2 linked regions of the Paraneptunicella aestuarii genome follow. The protein of the gene in region 2 interacts with the protein of the main gene of each other region in a pairwise test. Links are inferred from orthologs where the notes say so. Each region holds a gene or a part of one and is shown on either strand. Other genes may lie near its edges.

The links.
Region 1: the proteins of mrcB (region 2) and KIH87_RS15520 interact in binary tests that used the Escherichia coli proteins (3 or more experiments, as listed by UniProt). The link is inferred for Paraneptunicella aestuarii from one-to-one orthologs.

The regions. Positions count from the first base shown.
Region 1 is NZ_CP074570.1:4,028,549-4,031,876, reverse strand. What follows is about bases 1-3,000. They hold KIH87_RS15520 (peptidoglycan D,D-transpeptidase FtsI family protein), read left to right. Parts: upstream 1-600; coding sequence 601-2,400; downstream 2,401-3,000. Other genes in these bases: KIH87_RS15515 (UDP-N-acetylmuramoyl-L-alanyl-D-glutamate--2,6-diaminopimelate ligase), read left to right, coding at 2,390-3,000; ftsL (cell division protein FtsL), read left to right, coding at 278-601; rsmH (16S rRNA (cytosine(1402)-N(4))-methyltransferase RsmH), read left to right, coding at 1-281. Also shown: more of KIH87_RS15515, read left to right, coding at 3,001-3,328. UniProt on the Escherichia coli protein: Essential cell division protein that catalyzes cross-linking of the peptidoglycan cell wall at the division septum. Required for localization of FtsN.
Region 2 is NZ_CP074570.1:4,235,437-4,239,076, forward strand. What follows is about bases 249-3,230. They hold mrcB (penicillin-binding protein 1B), read right to left. Parts: upstream 2,883-3,230; coding sequence 615-2,882; downstream 249-614. Other genes in these bases: KIH87_RS16470 (DUF1801 domain-containing protein), read right to left, coding at 249-599; thpR (RNA 2',3'-cyclic phosphodiesterase), read left to right, coding at 3,195-3,230. Also shown: KIH87_RS16465 (adenylate/guanylate cyclase domain-containing protein), read left to right, coding at 1-161; more of KIH87_RS16470, read right to left, coding at 195-248; more of thpR, read left to right, coding at 3,231-3,640. UniProt on the Escherichia coli protein: Cell wall formation. Synthesis of cross-linked peptidoglycan from the lipid intermediates.

The DNA of each region.
Region 1 (3,328 bases), 210 kb from region 2 along the record:
AAATTGAAACGGGCTTGAAAGCTGCTGCTGAGGCATTAAAAAGCGGCGGACGTTTGGCGGTGATCAGTTTCCACTCTTTAGAGGATCGTATTGTTAAACGTTTTATGCGGGAACAAAGCCAAGGCATGAAAGTCCCTCATGGAATGCCTATTTTAGAATCTGAAATTGCCGCATCAAGAGTTTTGAAAACCATTGGCAAGGCGATTAAACCTTCCGCTAAAGAAATCGAGGACAATATTCGGGCTCGGAGCTCGGTGTTGCGGGTGGCAGAAAAGTTATGACACCCAAGACTCAAACCAACTTTAATTTAGTTGGTATTATCGCCTCAGATTTGACTCGCCACCCCGTGCGAGTTTTGTTGTTTTTGATGGTTGTAGCAAGTGCGATCTCCGTAATTCTTGGTACACACCATAATCGTCAGCTCTCAATCGCCAAGGAAACCTTGATGGCGGAGCGCGATTTGCTGGATGTGGAATGGCGTAATCTGGTTCTGGAGCAAAGTGCTCTGACTGAACACAACCGCATTGAATCCCGCGTTGAAAAGCAGCTTGGCATGTATCGCCCAGCACCCGATGAAGAAGTTGTGGTGAGGGTGAAGTAATGTCTAATCGAGCAGCTAACAGAATGGCAAAACCGTTGAAGCAAGCTAAAGGCACGCAAACGCCACGTTTGGTTCAGTGGCGCTTTTTGACTGTTCTGGCGGCAGTGAGTCTGGTTTTCACTGGCTTGGCGGTTCGAGCTGCCTATATCCAGGTGGTTGAGCCCGACATGTTAATCAAGCAGGGCGATAACCGGACTATCCGAACTCGCGAGCGTTTGGTACACCGAGGCTTGATTCTGGATCGTAACGGTCAGGAATTGGCGGTGAGTGTGCCTGTAAAAGCCATTTGGGCAGATCCCAAAATCATTCATGAAAATAATGCGCTAGCGGATACTCGCCGTTGGGAAGCGTTGGCAGAAGTGCTCGGTCAGTCTCTGGAAGAGCTGACGGCTCAAGTTGAAGATCCAAAACGTCGTTTCGTTTATGTTCAACGTCAGGTTTCACCTGCCATGGCGAACTATGTTAAGCAGCTGAAAATTCCCGGATTGCATTTAAGAAATGAGTCTCGCCGTTATTACCCTACCGGGGAAGTATCTGCACATTTGATCGGATTTACCGATGTAGATGATCGCGGCATTGAAGGTATTGAGCGTGTTTACGACGAGCATTTGAGCGGTACACCAGACAAGCGCCGTATTCGTCGTGATGCGAAAGGTCGACAGGTGGAACTGTTGTCGCAAGAGAAAGGCAAGGAACCGCTTGATATCCAGTTAACTATTGACCAGCGCATTCAGGCACTCGCTTATCGAGAGCTGAAGCAGGCTGTACAATATCTTAAGGCTACCTCTGGTTCCGCCGTTGTTGCAGACGTACATACCGGAGAGTTGCTGGCGCTGGTCAATAGCCCTTCTTTTAATCCTAATAATCGTCATAACGTGTCGGCACATCGCATTCGTAACCGAGCCATTACCGACACCTTTGAGCCGGGCTCATCGGTAAAACCGTTAGCGGTTATTGGCGCTTTGGAATTCGGCAGTGCCAACGAGCAAACCATCATTGATACTAATCCCGGCTGGATGCGAGTGGGGGGCAGTATCGTTCAGGATTCTCACAACTACGGCAAAGTCGATCTCATCGAAATTATCAAGAAGTCCAGCAATATGGGAACGTCTAAACTGGCGCTCTCTATTCCTAAAGAGCACTTTATCGATTTGTATCACAGCATGGGGTTGGTCGGTGACACTGGCACTAACATGCTGGGCGAAAGCTCAGGTATTTTCCATGATCGCCATCGTTGGTCTGACTTTGAATTAGCCACTTTGTCTTTTGGTTATGGCTTGTCGGTGACGACATTGCAGTTGGCGCGTATGTACTCGGTTCTGGGGAACGGTGGTTACAAGTTGCCGCTATCTATTGTGAAATCATCCGGGCACAAAGTGGAAAAAGAGCGTGTGTTATCCGCTAACACTGCGCAAGCCATTGTTGAGATGATGGAACACGTGGTTTTACCGGGTGGAACCGGCACCAAAGCGAAAGTGCCTGGGTATCGTGTAGCCGGTAAAACCGGAACCAGCCGTAAAGCGGTTGCGGGTGGATATGGGGAAGAATACGTCAATATCTTTGCGGGCTTGGCACCAGTATCTGACCCACAGTTGGCTGTGGTGATCATGATTAATGAGCCTAGTGGTGATTTGTATTATTCCGGTGATACCGCCGCTCCTGTCTTTTCTCGCGTCATGTCAGGGGCATTGCAAATGTTGAATGTACCGCCAGATGGTCGAGATGTATCGTCTATTGCCTCGCATAACAAGGAAACCTATGAAAGCCAGGAATTTAGGGGAGGAAAGCATGACTCCTAAATGGCAAACAAGGGATTTAAAAACCCTATTACAACCTTTCGGTATTGAAGCGCCTTCTATCGACATTGTCGATTTGGCCATTGATAGCCGTGAAGTGGGTATTCACAAAGCCTTTGTGGCAGTAAACGGCCATCGTCAGGATGGGCGTGAGTTTATTCCTCAAGCGGTTAGCCTTGGGGCAAAAGTGATCATTGCTGAAACAGAAGATGAATCAGAGCATGGCGATACTGAAATGCGTGAGCACAGTATCATTATTAAGTTCTATGATTTGTTCCATCGTTTGTCAGAGCTCTCAGAAGCCTTTTATGGTGAGCCTTCACAGAGCATGAAGACCATTGCTGTTACTGGAACCAATGGTAAAACCTCGACTGCGCATTTTGCCGCTCAGCTTGGTCAGTTGCTGCATAAGAAAGCGGCTCTCATCGGCACGTTAGGTGCTGGCTTTTTGGGTGATTTGCAAGAAACCATTAATACCACGCCCGTTGCCGTGACCATGCATCGCATTTTGGCGGAATTGAGCGCGGAAGGTGCGGACGTCGTCGCCTTTGAGGCCTCATCACACGCGATGGTGCAAAGCCGTATCAAGCATTTGCATACCGACGTGGCTATTTTCACCAATTTAAGTCGTGATCACCTTGATTATCACGGTGATATGGAAGAGTACGCAAAAGCCAAACGTATGTTGTTAAAGCAGCCAGGCTTGAAACATATGATTTTGAATGCCGGTGATGCTGAGCATAAAAACTGGTTAGCCATGATGCCGGAAGGCGTAACACCTGTCTTCTTTGGCGTAGAAATAGCAACGCCTGAGCAAGGCTTGTTCTGTATCGCCAGAGAGGTTCGGTATTCCAATCGCGGAATTAGTTTCATATTGCATACCTCATGGGGTGAGGTGCCGGTAACTACTTCATTATTGGGTGAATTCAAT
Region 2 (3,640 bases):
AAGCGCGTAAAGTGCAACATTGGGATTTAGCGTTGAAATATTTTCGTGAAGCTCAGGTTATGGATATGAATGACAAGGTCATTCGTCATCATCTGGCACAATGCCATAAAATGCGCAGTGAACCGGTTCCCGCAGATTGGGATGGTTCCTTGATGATGTAAGCACTTGCTTACATTGTTTCTCTTATTCCTCAGTTACGCCCCTAACAAAGGCAGATGCTTGATTTTGTGGTACGTCATTGCCAATTTCAGACAATGCTTTAAAGGCAGTTCAAGAACTGTGTCGTTGATACCCAGAACTAAAGCCCGGTTGCCCTGAAATTGAAACTGTTCTCCGTAAATTTCCCTGAAAGTCTCCACCAGACTTGATTGGCAATTAAAGTACAAGGCATATTGATCTGGAGATTTCGCCTTCCAATCAAATCGAACGGCACTACCGCCTTTAACTTGATAACTGGGCTCACCCCACTTCAACGATTCTTCAACCTCATCAGCACCAATTTCCTGAGCAACACTGAAAATCAACTGTCGTAAATACTCCAACTTGGGACGAACATCATCGGGATAAGAGTCGAACTTTGCCGCAACATCAAAATTCATCGAGATCGGTTCCCCCTAATCACCAAAGAGTCGCTCCCAGAAGCTTTTCTCTTCTTGAGGAACTGGTTCTGGTGGTGTGATATCACAACTTCCCGGTTGTGGTAACGCATTCAACACTGCCGGTAAAGACAAACTGCCCTTACAACCTCTTGGCACCACTGAACCAGTATCGGGATTGAAATGAGCAATACCTAATTCAGATGGAAAACGTTGTGCCAGTGACCTCGGTTGCTGCAAGCTTTGGAATTGAGTGTAAAGCGCCAAGGCTCCGCTAGCTCCGGTTAAATGCGTGGTTTCATTATCATCTTTACCAATCCAGATAGTCGCCAGAAAGTCGTGATCAAATCCGCTAAACCAGCTATCTCGATAATCATCCGTGGTTCCCGTCTTACCGGCTAAATTCACTCCCGGGAAAGCATTTTTAAGGGATTTAGCGGTTCCGGTTTGAGTCACCTTATGCAAGGCATAATTCACCAAATAGGCGGCTTCTGGTTCAACCGCAATATACTCAGGCGCATTAAACGACCACAATAACCGACCTTCATTACTACTAATTGCGGTGATCGCATGCAGTGGGATAAAACGCCCCTCATTAGCAATGGTCTGGTACATCTGATTCACTTGTAATGGCGACAAGTCCACAGCACCCAAGGTCATAGCAGGATAAGTAGGAATATTCTCCTGCACACCCAAACGAGTCATTGTTGAGGCAATATTATCGGTTCCCAACGCCATACCAAGATGCACAGTTGGCACATTCAAAGAGCCAGACAAGGCGTCCAGCAATGTGACTTTTCCCCTGAACGTTTTATCAGCATTTTGCGGTTGCCAGTATTTACCGTAACTGCTTTTCAGCTTAACGGGTTCATCCTTCAGCATGGTAGCCAGATGATAATCAAAAGGTTGTTCCAGAGCGGTCAGGTAGATAGCAGGTTTAACAAGAGAACCAATGGGACGGCGAGCATCCAAAGCACGATTAAACCCTTTATAGTCAACATCTCGACTGCCCACCAATGCCCGAAGCTCTCCAGTATCAAAATCCGTCACGACCATCGCCATTTCCAGATCTTGTAACTTACGTTGCTTTTCAACTGCGGGCAGAGCCGATTGTGCCGTTTTCTCGGCATTACGTTGCGTATGCGGATCCAAAGCAGTAAACACTCGAATACCAGATTGACGAGCATCAGGATCAGGCAAAACCTGCCTTAGTTCCCGCTTGACCTTATCCATGTAAGCAGGGTGAACTTGTCGTGCCAGTTGTGATTTGGAGACAACACCTAAAGGACGCTGCACATAATGTTCATATTCTTCCGAACTAATGTGCTCATTCTCATACAACAATCTCAGGATCAGATCTCGACGCTGGGTGACTCGGGCGGGATAACGCCTTGGGTTATAACGGGACGGCCCTTTGATAATGGCAACCAGCGTGCTAAGTTCCGCTAGCCCCAATTCCTGAATGGGACGATCGAAATAATATAAACTCGCCAAGCCGAATCCATGCACGGCTTGCTGCCCGTTTTGCCCCAGAAATACTTCATTTAAATAAGCTTCCAATATATCGTCCTTGCTATATTGCCAGTCCAGCAAGACAGACATATAGGCTTCCTTAAGCTTACGCCATAAGGATTTTTCCCGGCTAAGATACAGATTCTTGACTAACTGCTGGGTTAGCGTACTGCCACCTTGTACGGTGCGCCCTGCTGTTAAATTAGCAACCAGCGCACGAGCAATGGACAGCGGAGCAATTCCATAATGGTGATAAAAGTCTTTATCTTCGGTGAGCAATAACGCCTGAATCAATCCGGCAGGAGTATCTTGCAGGTTAATCAGCATGCGATCTTCACGGCTACCGCTAATAAAGCGCGTCGCTAACCAGGGCTCTAATTTCGCCTGAGTAAGCACTTCGCCAGATTCCATATCCATAATTCCAGCAACTTTTTCGTTTCGGATATGAATATCAAGAAATTGCCTTGCTTCAGAGTGATCGGAAAAATCAAAGGCTCGGCGAGCAATATTAAAGCGCCCGTTCCAGTAGCTGTATTCACCCGCACCAGTGGGTTTAGTCACTTTTCGGTAACCCAGCAATTCGAGCTCTTGCTGAACCTCTTTCACAGACATCGCTTCGCCGCGTTGAAACACTAATGGACGAGCATAGATTTGCGCAGGAACCTGCCACTTGTTACCCGAAAAACTCTGTTGAATTTGCACATTCAGGTAGAAGCCATAAGCCACAATAACCAGCAATAGCATTAGAGCCACTTTCCAAAGCTCTTTTTTCATCCATTGTTTAAAGCCGGCTTTAACACCACGAGCAGGCTTTACCGGGGAAGAATGATCAGCTTTTCCTTTAGGGGCAGTTTTCGCTTTAGATTGTGTTGTGGTTTGCTTTTTTGTCACCAGAATCCTGAATCCATATCCAAAATAACCTCCGTATTCTAACTCGCACCGAATCTATTGTCTTTTTCAGTTTAGGAGACATGAAACCCTGTCCATGGAATGTTCACTTTTCCAGCGATTGAGACTTCTTACGTTCCTATCCTCTGCGATACGTACTAAGCTAGCCTTATATCCACAAGAAAGTTGTAGTGACATATGAGAACCTTCTTCGCTCTCGATTTAGCCCCCAAACTCAAGCTGGATATTGCTCAGTGGTGTAATAAAGCCCTGCCCAATATGGATGGAAAGGTGGCAACCGCCAATTACCACATTACTCTGTGCTTCAACGGCAAAACCTCTGAGAATCAACTGCAAGAAATGCAAAGTGCAACTGATACACTGTTAATGAATCAGTTTGATTTGAAACTGGATGATTTCGGCTACTTCACCAAACCCAAAATCTGCTTTATTGGATGCCGGGAAATTCCTTCTCAACTACATCAATTGAATCAAAAACTGGAGCAAATTGCTCAGCAAGCGGGGTTCCGTCTCGAAAAGCGTCCTTACGTTCCTCATGTAACACTATTTCGGCGCCTACTCATGCCACCGCCAATGCCTTTGTTATCACCGAACTTTGCCATGCGAGCAGAATCATTCAGCTT